Regions from separate parts of the Paenibacillus sp. 1-18 genome, predicted to be linked through region 3. Evidence: predicted binding sites of a transcription regulator. Region 3 holds the regulator's gene; each other region holds the start of a gene.
The links. The regulator Rex, encoded in region 3, represses fermentation and respiration genes when NADH is low (regulators of the CRP and FNR family bind a similar motif). The targets are predictions, from matches to a motif close to TTGTGAAATATTTCACAA.
Positions count from the first base shown of each region.

Region 1: a site for Rex is predicted at 2,353-2,370, ahead of adhE (bifunctional acetaldehyde-CoA/alcohol dehydrogenase). Genes of this name have one in related genera too.
Region 2: a site for Rex is predicted at 2,285-2,302, ahead of L693_RS0109160 (formate/nitrite transporter family protein). Genes of this name have one in related genera too.

Region 1 covers NZ_ASSB01000348.1:19,695-24,941, reverse strand. Annotated here, with positions in the region: gene L693_RS29580 (hypothetical protein) at 1-360, opposite strand, end outside; gene L693_RS0123145 (DODA-type extradiol aromatic ring-opening family dioxygenase) at 580-1,347, shown strand; gene L693_RS0123140 (Crp/Fnr family transcriptional regulator) at 1,471-2,187, opposite strand; gene adhE (bifunctional acetaldehyde-CoA/alcohol dehydrogenase) at 2,445-5,057, shown strand.
Region 2 covers NZ_ASSB01000137.1:5,926-11,172, reverse strand. Annotated here, with positions in the region: gene L693_RS0109170 (molybdopterin-containing oxidoreductase family protein) at 1-1,009, opposite strand, end outside; gene L693_RS0109165 (hypothetical protein) at 1,001-1,354, shown strand; gene L693_RS0109160 (formate/nitrite transporter family protein) at 1,365-2,210, opposite strand; gene L693_RS0109150 (FAD-dependent oxidoreductase) at 2,596-3,957, opposite strand; gene L693_RS0109145 (glutathione peroxidase) at 4,345-4,821, opposite strand; gene L693_RS31230 (hypothetical protein) at 5,070-5,210, opposite strand; gene L693_RS0109135 (ABC transporter ATP-binding protein) at 5,223-5,247, opposite strand, start outside.
Region 3 covers NZ_ASSB01000293.1:21,816-27,062, forward strand. Annotated here, with positions in the region: gene L693_RS0118315 ((S)-acetoin forming diacetyl reductase) at 1-49, opposite strand, end outside; gene L693_RS0118325 (cell wall elongation regulator TseB-like domain-containing protein) at 776-1,300, opposite strand; gene L693_RS0118330 (amidohydrolase) at 1,338-2,639, opposite strand; gene L693_RS0118335 (redox-sensing transcriptional repressor Rex) at 2,626-3,279, opposite strand; gene dinG (ATP-dependent DNA helicase DinG) at 3,325-5,247, opposite strand, start outside.

The DNA of each region.
Region 1 (5,247 bases), on a different contig from region 3:
GGCTACCGTGCGGCGTGGAATACGAGTTTGAATATCAAGTGCGGCTGTACGGAATGTACCTAGGCAGGAATGGCACAGCCTTCCTGCATAAATGGAGGATTGGCAGGACTCGCAAGGATAATCAAGCTGGTTGTATGTGGAGGGAAACTTGCCTGCTCTTACCCAGTCTGTAAGCAATTTCATAGGTGTCCCGGTTGCATTACTAAGTTGACGGGTGTGCGTAGCAGGGTGCTTCCACAAATAGTTGGAGCAGCGGTCAAAGAAAACATTTTCTTCTTGGATACAAGCATTGCACAGGTTTCTAAGATTCTGACGGAAAACCGAACCGCATTTTGGGCAATTAGAAGTATGTATCTCCATAGAAACCAGTCCTTTGTATCAAAATGTAGTAAATTTTTTAAAAAATATTAGTTACATATTACTATGACTTTATACCTATATCAATCTTTATTTATCAGTGGCTGACCCTTAAGTGTATGCAAAACTCTTTATTGACATGACCTTATTACTTATGTATTATTACTTACATAAAGTTACTTATTGAAAAAAATAAACCGATGAATGATAAGGGAATTTTATATGACACCAGCTTTATTTTTGGCCCACGGGTCACCGATGCTTGCTATTGAACAGACCGACTATACTGCTTTTTTAGAGAGATTAGGGAAGAATATTCGACCCAAGGCTATTGTTATTTTCACTGCCCATTGGGAGACGCAGGCACTGACAATCAGCTCGACGGATGACGTATATGATACAATTTATGACTTTGGCGGATTCCCGCCGGAGCTGTATGCGGTGAAGTATCCTGCACATGGTTCGGTGGAACTGGCAAATAAGCTGAAAGAATTATACGAACAAAAGGGCATTGAAGTACAAACAGACCAAGTAAGAGGCCTGGATCATGGGGCCTGGACACTATTGCATCGTATGTATCCTGAGGCGGACGTCCCGGTCGTTCAAATTTCTGTAAATCCGTATCTCTCGCCCAAGGCACAATATGCCATTGGTGAAGTACTGCGCAGGCTCGGAGAACAGGATATTCTGGTCATTGGCAGTGGTGTAACTGTCCATAACCTGCGTATCGTCAAATGGGGAGAAACGAAAACAGAGCCTTGGGCCATTGATTTTGATGACTGGGTTATAGACAAGGTACAAAATGGGGATATAGAAGCTTTGGATCGTTATGAAAGTGAAGCACCGTATGCCCATCAAGCGGTACCAAGAGCAGAGCATTTTGTGCCTTTGTTTATTGCAATGGGGAGTGGAAATCCAGCGAACAAGGCCAAGGTCATCCACAGAAGCTATGAGATGGGTAATCTAAGTTACCTGTGCTTTCAGTTCTAAAGGTAGGATGGATCATGGAGGCACATCGCTAGTTGCTTTTTGGGGAGAATAGGAAATAAAATAAGGGAGTGTTTTATAGCCAAAATGGCATAGAACACTCCCGTTTGCATTAGAAAAGATTAATTAAATCCGGCAAATCTCACGTGGACACAATTCACAGTGACACACGCCTTGCAGCATTTCCAAATCCTTGACAACAATCATACCGTTATCATATTCAACTGCATTTTTCTTACGCAGGTCGCTTAGCATCCGGTTTACACTTTCCCGGGTAGCACCGATCATATTGGAAAGGTCAGTATGCGTAATTTTTTTATGAATCAGGATATAATCACCGTGAGGCTCACCATAGGTGTTGCATAATCGAATAAGTGTTGAGCAAAGAGCTCCAGGCTTACCGTACATCATCAGATCGCGGAACTTGGTCTGAGTAATGCGGTGATGCGACCCCATCCATTTCATAAAGTCAATAGCAAAATCACAATGCTGACAAATGAGCAGCTCCAGGTCTGTATGATCAATTACACCAATATCGCTGTCTTCCAGAACCTCAGCAGAAAAGGAATGCTTAGTGCCGAAAAATGGATCAGCTTGACCCACTAGATCGCCACTTTGGTACATATATAGAATAAGTTCCTTACCCTCATCCGTTGTTTTCGTTACTTTCACGCGTCCGCGTTTGATATAAAACAGCTTATCCGCTGCATCTCCTTCCCAGAACAGATGCGAACTTTCTGGCATAACTCGATCTTTCATCATCACTTGCAGCCGGTTGAAGCTGGCCTCCGAGAAGCAACAGGTGTTACCGCGAGCTTCCATTACGTTAGTAGGGTTTCTCATCGTCCATTTCCCCTTTGGTTCCTATGTTTTTTATCTGCAACTTGATCAATTCAAATTCATTATATACCTGCGCTATGAGTTTTTGGGGCAAGAAGAGGGGGTAAAAGTGGCAGAATTTCAAACTTTGTGATTTAATTCACTTCATCAAATAAAATTTTAAATAGATTGTGAAAAAAATCACAAAATATCTTGGAAAGCTGTGTTACGATCAGTGCGTGAACAAGAGATATACACGAGATAACAGGAGGATGAGGGAAATGGCTGTTAAAAACGAGGTTATCCAAAAAGAGCAAAGCGCAGAGCAGTATATTCAAACGTTGATTGACCGGGCGAACCGGGCACAGCAAGCTTTTATGAGTATGAATCAGGAACAGATTGATGAAATCGTACAAGCAATGGCACTCGCAGGGATGGATAAACATATGCATCTGGCGAAGCTGGCTGTTGAAGAAACAGGACGCGGTGTGTATGAGGACAAAATTACCAAAAACATGTTTGCAACAGAATATGTCTATCACAGCATTAAAAATGAAAAAACCGTCGGTGTCATTGAAGATAATGATTTTGACAGTTTTCAAAAGATAGCTGAGCCAGTCGGCATCATTATGGGGATCACTCCAGTGACAAACCCGACTTCGACTACCATGTTCAAAGCGTTGATTGCCATTAAAACACGTAACCCAATCATTTTCGGTTTCCACCCATCCGCTCAATCGTGTAGTGCGGAAGCAGCTCGTGTCTTGCTTGAAGCAGCCGTTAAACATGGGGCTCCGGCTGATTGCATTCAATGGATTGAAGCTCCTTCGATGGATAAGACAAATTCACTTATGAATCACCCTGATGTGGCGCTGATTCTGGCAACTGGTGGATCGGGCATGGTTAAGGCGGCATATAGCTGCGGTAAACCTGCTCTGGGCGTAGGTCCTGGTAACGTGCCTTGCTTCATTGAAAAGACAGCGGACATCAAGCAGGCTGTGAACGATCTGATCCTCTCCAAATCTTTTGATAACGGTATGATCTGTGCTTCCGAGCAAGCGGTTATTATCGAAGAGCCAATCTTCGAGCAAGTGAAAAAATTGATGATCGCTAACGGTTGCTATTTTGTAAATAAAGAAGAAGCAGCTAAGCTCACCCAAGGAGCTATGAATGTAGAAAAATGTGCAGTGAACCCGGCTATCGTCGGACAGTCCGCTGTAAAAATTGCTGAAATGAGCGGTATCACCGTACCTGCAGGAACCAAAATTTTGGTCGCTGAAATTGAAGGGGTGGGAACAAAATTCCCATTGTCCGCGGAAAAACTGAGTCCCGTATTGGCTTGTTATAAAGTTAAAAATGCTGAACAAGGTATTCAACGCGCTGCTGAAGTCGTGGAATTCGGGGGTATGGGCCACTCGTCCGCTATTCACTCGAACGATGAGGACGTTATCGCCCGCTTCGCAAACCGTTTGCAAACAGGCCGTATCATTGTAAATGCACCTTCCACGCATGGTGCGATTGGTGACCTCTACAACACCAACCTTCCATCGTTGACGCTCGGTTGCGGTTCCTACGGACGTAACTCAACTTCGTCGAACGTATCGGCAGTCAATTTGATTAACGTGAAAAGGGTGGCGAAGCGGACGGTGAGTATGCAATGGTTCAAAGTACCTTCCAAAATTTATTTTGAAAAAAATTCGACTCAATATCTTGCTAAAATGCCTGATATCACACGTGTAGCCATTGTCACGGACCCTATGATGGTGAAACTCGGCTATGTGGATCGTGTCATTCATTATTTGCACCAACGCCAAACACCAGTAGCTATTGAAGTTTTCTCTGAAGTAGAGCCAGATCCATCGACAGTTACGGTAGAACGTGGTACTGAAATGATGAGACGTTTCCAACCGGATTGTATTATCGCACTGGGCGGCGGCTCCCCAATGGATGCAGCTAAGGGCATGTGGCTGTTCTATGAATATCCAGATACAGATTTCAATAACCTGAAACAAAAATTCATGGATATTCGCAAACGGATTTACAAATACCCACGTCTGGGCCAAAAAGCACAATTTGTAGCTATTCCTACAACTTCGGGTACAGGTTCGGAAGTTACTTCTTTCGCGGTAATTACAGACAAAAACCTGGGCAACACCAAGTACCCGCTGGCTGACTATGAGCTGACTCCTGATGTGGCAATTATTGACCCTGTGTTTGTATATTCGTTACCTAAAACAGCTGTAGCGGATACAGGTATGGATGTTTTGACACACGCCATTGAGGCCTATGTGTCCGTAATGGCAAATGACTACACAGACGGTCTGGCCATTAAAGCCATTCAACTGGTGTTCCAGTATCTGGAGCAGTCGGCTCTGACCGGCGATAAGCTGGCTCGCGAAAAAATGCATAATGCTTCCACTCTCGCAGGGATGGCGTTTGCTAATGCATTCTTAGGCATTAACCACAGTCTTGCGCACAAATGGGGCGGACAGTACCATACAGCGCATGGTCGTACAAATGCCATCTTGATGCCGCACGTCATTCGCTACAATGCAAAAAAACCGACAAAATTCGCTTCGTTCCCTAAATATTCGCATTTTGTTGCGGATGAGCGTTATGCAGAGATTGCTCGTATATTGGGATTGCCTGCTCGCACCACTGAAGAAGGGGTTAACAGTCTGATCGAAGCAATTCGCAAGATGAACAAAACACTCGGCATTGAGGAATCGTTCCAGCAACTCGGTTTCGATCCGAAGGATTTTGAAGCACGTGTAGACTATTTGGCAGACCGCGCCTTTGAGGATCAATGTACAACTGCGAATCCGAAATTGCCGCTGGTTAGTGAATTGGCTGATGTATACCGCAATGCCTTCTACGGACGTTTTGACCAATAATATATAGGTACGAAGAGGCTTGTAACAAAGCATTTTCCCGTTCAATACTAATGCAGGCTCTCTATAATAGAGGGCCTGTTGGTTTCGGAAGGGAGGTGAGCGGCAAGGCTAAAGATATAGGCGTGAAGCTAGGGAAAATAAAGTGACAAAAATCACTGGTATTGTGATTTTTGTCACATACTACACCCTG
Region 2 (5,247 bases), on a different contig from region 3:
TTACCGCACGTACATTCATGCCGCCATTATCATGATGCTGTACGCCGTTGCCGATATTGATATACGCCGCTCGCGCCTGTCCGTACATCTCCGCTAGGCGGATAATATCCGCTGCGGGTACACCCGTGATACGCGCTACCCGCTCTGGGGTGTACGCCTTAACATGCTCGCGCAGCTCCTCATGACCTACCGTGTAGCGGTGCAAAAATTCGTCGTCCGTTAGCCCTTGCTCGAACAGCACGTTCATCATTCCCAGCGCGAGCGCCGTATCCGTCCCTGGATATAAAGGAATGAACCAATCCGCCCATTGCGCCGTCCGGTTACGATGAACATCAATAACAACCACCTTGGCACCTTTTTTACGTGCCTTCTCGGCCAATACGACCTGATGCATGTTCGTGCTGATGACATTTCCACCCCATACAATAATGAGGTCTGCATCCTCTGTGTCCTCCGGGCTGGTTCCCCCTTTAAAACCCATGACAGATGCCCAGCCTTCATTCCCAGCTACGCTGCAAATCGTCTGGTCTAGCTGGCTAGAGCCCAGCGCATTAAAAAAACGGCGATCCATCCCATCCACACTCAATACGCCCATATTGCCATAAAAGCTGTAGGGGAGAATTGATTCCGGGCCGTCCGTACGAATCAACTCCTTGAACCGGCCTGTAATGGTATCGACTGCCTCCTCCCAGCTAATTCGTTCAAACTTTCCTTCTCCCTTGGGGCCTACACGCTTCAGCGGATAGAGCACCCGATCAGGGTCATATACCCGCTCCGTCATATTACGAACTTTATTACAAATGGCCCCTTTTGTAATGGGATGATCCGGGTTGCCAGTCACCTTGACAATTTTTCCATTTTCCTTGTGAAGCAGGAGCCCACACGTATCTGGGCAATCTAGCGGGCACACAGCCGGAAAAATACCATTGGCACGCTCCGTCATCTGCTGCCCCCTTTGCAAGTCTGGTTGAAGCGTAGCCTCAGGAGGCGCGCTGTTGCGATGATCCATGTGTTGATGCTCCTTTCCATTACTGTTTCCAAAAATCACACTGCTCTTATCATATCTACAGCTATGACCTATGGCAAGAGAAGGTTTTGTCATGCAGCTTCTGATCAAAAAGCCAAAAAATCCGCCTGCTGCATAGAGCAAAACGGATTTTTGCAAAATCACAATTATTTTTTTAGAGCCCTGTTTCATCTTTACTTGGCAGGGGTAAAAAAGATCAAGGCATTAGGGACGAGAGCACACTCATCCTCCATGCCAAATCATGGACCACTCCCAAAAAAATCCGCCATGATAGGTTTCGTTCCCCCGGACCTGTCATGGCGGATTTACTTGGTTCGATTCTGTTAAGAGTAACGAATCAAATGCGATCACTCAGCTGATTTGGAGCAATCGGAGCAGCAGCTTGAGTTCCGCTTATTGGATGTGCATCGGCATGCGGCTTTTTCAAATAGGCTAACCAATAAGCCCCAGCCACAAACAGACTTCCTCCAACCAAATTTCCCAACCAAACCGGAATAAAGTTCATGATATAATCTGCCCATGAAAAATGGCCTGCAAAGATAGCTGCCGGAATGAGGAACATATTGGCCACAACGTGCTGGAAGCCAATAGCAACAAAGGACATTGTAGGGAACCAAATCCCCATAATTTTTCCACCTGTTGAATCCGTGCTATATGCCAGCCATACAGCCAGTGCTACTAGCCAGTTACATCCAATACCAGATATAAACGATTGCAAAAAGCTTTCATGCAGTTTATGACCTGCCATATCCACCACTTTCTCCAAATAAGGACCTGCCTCTGTCAGACCCAGCACATGACCGAAAAAAAATGCAACAAATAACGCACCTGCAAAATTACTGAGCGTAATAATCACCAGATTACGAAGCATGGCCCCAGTCTTAATCCGTCCTGCCCATCTCGCCAAAGGGACAGCCATCATATTACCAGTCAGCAATTCTCCGCCAGCGATCAATACTAATATCAGCCCTACAGGGAACACGGAAGCCCCTATAAAGGTAGCAATACTCCCCCATTCCTTAGGCGCGCTTGCAATAACCCGTATATCCAGCAAGAACCCGAGTGCAATAAATGCACCTGCCAAAAATCCCAATACCACCGACACAGTCCACGGGTTGTTCGCTTTGGCCACTCCTGTTTCCACCGTCTTTTCGGCGATTTGCCCCGGTTTATAGCTTGCCATATGTCCCCGCTCCTTTAACATCTTTTTATTCAAATATTCTTCTCTCATATTTTATTTAAAATCAGTGATTTTGTTTGTGAAAAAAATCACTTTCTTAGTTATAAAAAAACAGCCCTTGGAAAAAGGACTGTCTTTCTGTATTATTGCATCTACTGCGCTACTACGCGCTTTACATTTAATTGTATTCTTCCTTTTCAACTGCTCTCAAGAACCAAATAACTCCGCCGAGGCCGATTACCGCCACAGCTACAAGAAAAAGGATATAAAACAAACCCATTATCTACTTACCCCCTAATCCTTATGCTCTCTATATTGTACTATAAGGATTCGTTCATACGTCTTAGATTGTTGACAAACTTATGAACAATGTCACAGACAAATCAAATTATACGGTAACTGGTTTTCGTTCAGCCAACGAAGGCAATGCTTGCAGCCCTGCTGCATTCAAGAAATTCCAAGGCTTGTTATAATGCGGCTGGAAGAAGAAATCGACAAAGGCCAGCTGGTCAATGGTCATATGATTTTGAATGGCCACAGATAGCGTATTAATAGATTGAGTCAAATCCACCTTCGACATAATTTGAGCGCCAACAATTCTCCGTGTCTCCTGCTCATATACCACTTTCAGCAGCACCTTTTCAGAGGTTGGCATAAATTCAGGCCGATAGCTGTCCTCAATGGTTACGGCCTCAATATTCATTCCTTCGTCTGCTGCCGCCGCTTCCGTCAGACCTGTTCCTGCAATATTGTCTTCATAAATTTTGATACCCGAAGTTCCTTGTGTTCCCATGTAGGCAATGGTCGGTTGTACCAGATTGCGTGCCACCAGCGTACCCATACGAACCGCGTTCGTTGCCAGTGGGATATAAGCCGTTTTGCCTGTGGGGTTGTAGCGAATTGCACAGCTATCACCTGCTGCAAACACGTCCGGGCAGCTACTTTGCATATAATTGTCTACAATGATCGCACCGTTAGGCATCATATCTACCTGACCTTTGAGCAAATCTGTTTGAGGACGGAATCCGATGCAAAGAATAACAAGCTCTGTTTCATATTCTCCTTGAGAGGTCACGACTTTACTCACCTTGCCATTCGTCCCCTCAAACCGACTCACGGTTTCGCCCAGTACCAGCTTGATGCCGTGTTCTTTCAGAGAATTTTCAATCCGGTCTGTATACTCGTGGTCCAAATATTTATTCAATATACGATCAGCGCTGTCGATCAGCGTTACGTTTTTACCGTTCATTTGGAAAGCTTCCACCAGCTCAACACCGATGTAGCCGGCTCCGACAACTGTGATGTTCTGTACATGCTTGGCTTTCTCAATAATTTCATTCGAATGATTATAGTTTTTACAGAGCAAAATATGATCAAGCTCAATGCCTTCCAGCTTCGGAATAATAGGCCAAGAGCCTGTCGTTACAATCAATTTATCAAATGTGTCCGTAAATTCTTCACCTGTTTGGAGATTACGTGCACGCAGCGTTTTGCCTGCTGTATCTACATTCGTTACCTCATGAAGCATCTTGGTCACTACACCCATGTCAGCCAGCTGATCCGGGGATGAATAAAACAATCCGTGCGGGTCCTTGACGACACCACCTACGTACAGTGCAATACCACAAGATAAAAATGAAATATTATCATTACGCTCGTAAACGGTAATTTCAGCTTCTGGATAACATTTAGCTGTGTTGACGATAGCTGCCGTGCCTGCGTGTGTACATCCGATAACTGCTACTTTCATGTTAAATTCCTCCTTGGTGTGTGGGCAACATTATATAATAATTGTGAATTGTTTCACGTAACCAAATTGTTTCTTGTGATTTTTTTCACTTCATGCACTCATTATAGTGTGATATTTTTCACATTACAATAGCTTTTTATGATATTCACAATTTGTCCACAATTAAAAAAATCAAGGATGCACATAGCCTGTCATTTGATGAGGCAACTTAATGCTTTATATAGTTTTCCCTGTATGACCCTGATTATGCCTTTAAATCAACTTTCAAAAGAAGCAGCGACCATCCAGTAAATGTGATATATAGACAGCAAAAAAGGGCCGTTTTCCCGAAGAAGTACCGGAAAACGAACCCTTTTAAACATATACTTTGAAGCTACAGCAAGGCTATTATAGCAATTGCTCAATGACCGTTTTCATGGCCTCCGGTGATTCCTTAGGCTCAAAACGGGCCACAGGCACGCCATCACGGTTCACAATGAACTTCGTGAAATTCCATTGAATCGTACCCTTTTCCTGCTCTCCAGGCTGCTGCTGCTTCAAATAATCAAATAGAGGCGCTGTATCTGGACCGTTGACATCCACTTTGGCGAATACTGGGAATGAAACTCCGTAATTCAATTGGCAAAATTCAGCCGCTTCCTCGCTGCTGCCCGGCTCCTGACCGCCAAATTGGTTACAAGGGAAGCCTAATACAACCAAGCCCCGATCTTTATATTCGTCATAAAGCTTTTGCAACTCCCCATATTGCGGAGTAAGTCCACATTTGCTGGCGGTATTCGCAATAACCAACACCTTGCCGGTATAGGTGTTCAGAGGAATCTCCTGATTCGCAGGTGTTACGGCATGATGTGAATAGACAGACATACAGCATCCTCCTTCGTATTGTGTGGTTTAGGTTTCGTAACCTATTTTAACCAAAACGAACCGGACATGCCAACATTGCATAGGGCTCCGTGATGCCAGCACTGCGCGTCTGCGCTCTTCACGCTCCGAAGCCAAAGTCACGAGCCGCTTCTTGCGCTTGTTCGGCTGAATGTTCCTCTTCGTCCTGTCGCATATTATCCAGCTCTGTTGGGTCGATGACCAGCAGGCTAATAGAAGGGGATTTTCCTTTATAACAAATATGGAATCTGAGATGGGACATGGGCAAACACAAGACCACGCAACTGGTTCACTAAATACACTGCATCCTCCGGCGTGTCTGTTACTATTTTCGCCAATTGCTCCAGCTGATCGTAATCCAGTGGTCTCATCTTGTGTCCCCTTTAGCCTCTTGCTGCAACTTGTGGT
Region 3 (5,247 bases):
CTTGACCTCCACCTGTTACCAATGCAACTTTCCCATCCATTTTTCCCATGTTCATGAATCTCCTTTTGCGTATAAGTAGTCATGATAACATAGCCACGAAATTATGGCTTACGTTAGTCAATATCTATAATTGAACCATTTTTAGGAAAAAAACATTATGAGATATGTAATAGACTTCACTTTATACCTGTTTAAGGTAAATGAACAACATGTAATCCAAACTTTTAAAATTACATATGAAGGTACTGCACAGGCGGATACGGTTTTATACTCAAATAGTTATGCTATGATAAATCCTAATCAAACATAAAATCAAAAAGACGTAAATACGAATTCATCGTATTTACGTCTTTTTTTTAACTTTCAATCATTCCAAGATATATAAACGGAGTTTAAAAGTTACCTTTTGCGCCACTCCGCAGGGGATGATGCTTTCCATCGGCCGCCTCCAGATTTCTCGAATAAGCCTATGTCAGAGGAGAAATCCGGGAACAAGATTGACAGATGTAAAACCCAAAACGGAGATAAGCGCGGCGTCCGTTCCCTCCTACCTCAACTCCCTGGTGTTTGGAGTGACTCCATGGCGGTCAGCCATCTGAGTGGGCCATTTGAATCTGAAGAAGCGGAGCGTTCGCCTTTGCCGCCGGATTTTCCCCATAAGAATCTAATCGAAAAAAATCCGGCGGCAACAGCGATCGTAAGATCAAATGGACTACGCAGCGCTCCCAGGCACTCCTACCCCTTCAAACCATCATCAGCCACTCCCCACATCACTCTAGTAGTTAGGCAATGTATACTTTACCCCCGTCGATCCCCCATCTGAGAAACGGTAAAAGGTATAGTTATGATGACTTCCATCATTGTAAAACAGCTGCCAAACATATTCGCCATTGAACACACTCGGCTGGAGACTCACAATCTCTGCATCTGGAAGCTGCTGCTGAATGATTGCCTTCATTTTTTCCTCGTCGACTCCGTTTTTCAATAGCTCGGTATGGATACCGCTATTATCTGCGGCAGGTACATTAGGCTGTCCCTCCACTTTTTGAAAGGGAACCCACACCATTATATTTTCATTTTGGGCATTTTTCCCTTGAACTACCCAATATACCTGACTCCATACTGACTTCCATGTACGAGTCGTGCTGACCAGACCACCCGATTGCTTGGCCTTTATGATAGCGGCATTTCTCTCAGCCACCTGGTCTTGCGTAACATAAGAATAATACCAGAACATGCTGACCAGGATCAGTATCACGGCCAAAACGGCGACCGCTATCCATTTTTTCTTATTTTTCAAACCTGTGCTTCCTCTCTAAGGGGATGTGACACCTGAATTAGCGCGACAGCAGCCCTTCAAAGGCGGCTTGTGCCTCATGTTTGATACGTTCCTCGTCCATAGTCAGGCACTCACCGTTTTTCACGACCTGACGACCATCAACCCACACATGAGCCACATCTTTGGCGCTTGCGGAGTATACGGCATGGGAAATGAGGTCTGTACGCGGCAAGAAGTGCGCCTGATTCAGATCTAATGCGATAAAGTCAGCCTTGTTGCCTGCTGCCAGTACTCCTACCTCTTTTAAACCAATCGACTTCGCGCCGTATTCTGTTGCCAGACGCAGCGCTTCACTCGCAGGAACTGCCGTAGGATCACCGGATACTCCCTTGTGAATGAGCGCAGCCAGACGCATTTCCTCAAACATATCCAGATTATTATTGCTGGCAGGACCATCTGTTCCGAGGGAAACAGTAACCCCTGCACGCAGCAGTTCAGGCACTCTTGCTACACCACTTGCCAGCTTAAGGTTGCTGCCCGGATTATGCGAAATCGCTACACCACGTTCAGCCAGCAAAGCTATTTCTTCATCGTTCAAATGAACGGCATGAGCAACAAGTGAAGGACGGGAGAAAAAGCCGAGCTTATCCAAATGTGCAACTGGACGCAAGCCATAATCACGTACGTTTTGCTCAACTTCTGCAAGAGTCTCGGACATGTGTGTGTGCAGCGGTAAATCCAAATCATGCGCAGCCTGTACAAATTTTTCGATAAACGCAGGCGGGCATGTGTAAGGCGCATGCGGAGACATCATCGTTGTAATACGACCATCTGCCTTACCATGCCAGTTACGTGCAAAAGTCACAGCCTCAGCCAGCTTGATTCGCTGCTCCTCCTCAGAGCATAATCCAATCGCCCCACGCATCAGACTCGCACGAATGCCTGATTCTTCAGCTATACGAGCCACCTCATCCATATGATCATACATGTCCAGGAAGGTCGTCGTACCGCCTTTCAGCATTTCCAGCACAGACAAGGAAGTACCCCAGTACACATCTGAAGATGTGAACTTAGCTTCCATCGGCCACATTTTCTCCTGAAGCCATACTTGAAGTGCCAAATCATCACCATACCCACGCAGCAATGACATCGCCGCATGACCATGAGTGTTAATCAGACCTGGCAAAAAGAGCAAGCCTTTACCGTCAAAAGCGTCTGTCTCTTCCTCTCCCGCAGGCAAAGTCTCGCCAATGTAAGTAATCCGGCTATCCTCCACAATCATATAGCCATGGATTACTCCGACTTCCGGTCCGTTTACGGCAAAGGAGCCGTTTTTAATTATCCATTTATTCACCGTCATATTGCAATTCTTCCTTTCCATCCTCTAAATAATAAGCGAGGCTAAGCAAATCGGTTGTAAAATCTGTGGTATGTACCCGGATGTTGTCCGGGGTTTTCAGAATGATCGGTGCAAAGTTCAAGATCGCTTCAATACCACTCTCAATAAGTTTGTCAGCCACGTGTTGCGCTTCGAAATCCGGTACGGTAATAATCCCGATCCGAATATTTTTTTCTTTTATGGTCGCTTCCAATTGATCCATTGGCTGAACGATCAACGTATTGATCATCGTCCCCGTCTTCTCTGGAACCGCATCAAATACCGCTACAATTTTCATATTATCTTTTAAGTAAGCATTATAATTCGAAAGCGCTTGACCCAGATTACCAGCTCCGACCAATACGACGTTGATTTGCTGATCAATTTTCAGAATATGACGTATTTTTTCAATAAGATAAGTAACATCATAACCGATACCCTTTCGGCCAAAATCTCCAAAATATGCAAGATCCTTGCGAATTTGAGCCGGATTCAAGTTCAGTCTTTGTCCCAGCTCCTGGGAAGAGACCGTGGCCACCTCCCTTTTGTGCAGTGCATTCAGATAACGTAAATATACGGGTAACCTCCGCACAACTGCCTCTGAAATTTTATCTGATTTCATACTTGCTCCCCCTAATTGTAACGGACATGTTTAAGTATCCGTCCATTATGCCTCAGTCTCCGGGGCGGATTGGAGCCATTCAGAGATGCGGGGCACCATTTGCTCCGTCGGCATATGCTCCATTTTTGGTCCCGGTAACGAGTACAAAAAGTGCTTTCCGTAATAGGATTCGATTACACGTGTATCGTATACGATGACGACCCCGTGGTCGCTCGCTGTACGTACCAAACGCCCAAATCCCTGTTTAAAGCGAATGACCGCCTGTGGAACAGACAGCTTCATAAATGGATTTTTCTTTTGCTGCTGAAGCAGCTCGCTTTTCGCCTCCAGCAACGGGTGATTTGGCGGTTGAAACGGCAGCCGGACAATTGCCAAGCAAGTCAGCGCCTTGCCTGGAATATCGACACCTTCCCAGAAGCTGCTGGTTCCCAGCAATACAGAAGCTTTGGCCTCCTGAAAACGCCGGGTCAGCTTGCTGCGGCTCCCACTGTCTACACCCTGTCCCAGCACAGTGATATCACTGGAAGATAATGCCTCTTTGAGTGGCTCGTACACCTGCCGGAGCATCCGGTACGAGGTAAATAAAACGAGCATTCTCCCCCCGGTCGCCTGAGCAGTCGAGCCTAGCGAGCTAACGAGCATATTTACAAAATGTGCATCTCCAACACTTCCCTTTACACTCGGGAAATCCCGGGGAATGACCAGCAACACCTGATCCCTGTAGTTAAAGGGCGACGGGAGCTGCGAAGTCATAAGCCGCCCCTCTTCTGCAGCTTCCTGCAAACCGAGCTGATCGGTCATGTACTGAAACGACTTATCTACCGATAAGGTAGCTGAGGTCAGAATAATGCTTCTTTTTTTGTCAAAAAACATTTCTTTCAGCTGGCGGCTCACATCTACAGGCACTGCATAAAATTGCAGTGATTTACTGCGAAATTGCCCGCTTGCCTCAAGCCAGTAGACGGTCGTTTCATCATCAAGACGCATAAAGAAGCGCAAATTTTCCTTCACACCCGCCAAATCCTTGAGCAGTCCCGTGATATCGGTAATGAGGCTGTCAGCCGCATAATCGTCATGTTCTTCCTTTACGTCCAGCATCAGCTTATCGCCCTTGCGCAAAATTTCGCTTAGCGTAACATTTAGCTGATTTTCCAGCGCAGCCGCTTGATCCCACTTGGCAGGCTTGGCCGACGGCTTGAGACGGGAAGAAAACTGCCCCGTTTCACCCGGTGTCGCATCACTTCGCTCCGGCAGCATACCAAATAGCTTGTCGCTTAACAAATCCCATGTCTCTTTGACCTCCAGCACAAGTGGATATACCTGGTCGATGATCGAAGCCCAATCTGCTGACTTCTCATGACCGGACTTTACCAACTGCTGACGCAATGAAGGCAGCTGTCCATTCTTGCTGTCTTTGAACAGCCGGGTCAGCGTATGAACGAGTGTGAAATATTTCATATGCATGCCCAGATGCTTACCAGCAACTTCCTCCAGATGGTGTGCTTCATCAATGACCAGATGCTCATAGCTTGGCAATAGCTGATGACTAGCCTTGACATCCGTAAACAGCTTGGAGTGATTCGTTATAACCACATCCGCTGTTCCGGCCTCATGACGTGCACGATGATAAAAGCATTTACGGAACCACGGGCATGAACGGCCAAGACAGGACTCGGAATCACTTGCCACTGTTTCCCAAAAATCTCCGCCACGGTTGCTCAGATTCAATTCTTCATCATCACCAGTTTCCGTGAGTGTCAGCCAGACGATCATCTGGGCAGCTGTAATTAAGTCTTCCTTGGGTGTTGCGAAGTCTCTTCTGTTTATTTTATGTTCAAACTTGCGCAGACACAAATAATGCCCCCGCCCCTTAAAAATGGCAGCCCGGAACGGGAACGGAATCACCTTCGTCAGCATCGGAATATCGCGCTCACGCAATTGCTCCTGCAGGTTGATTGTATGCGTACT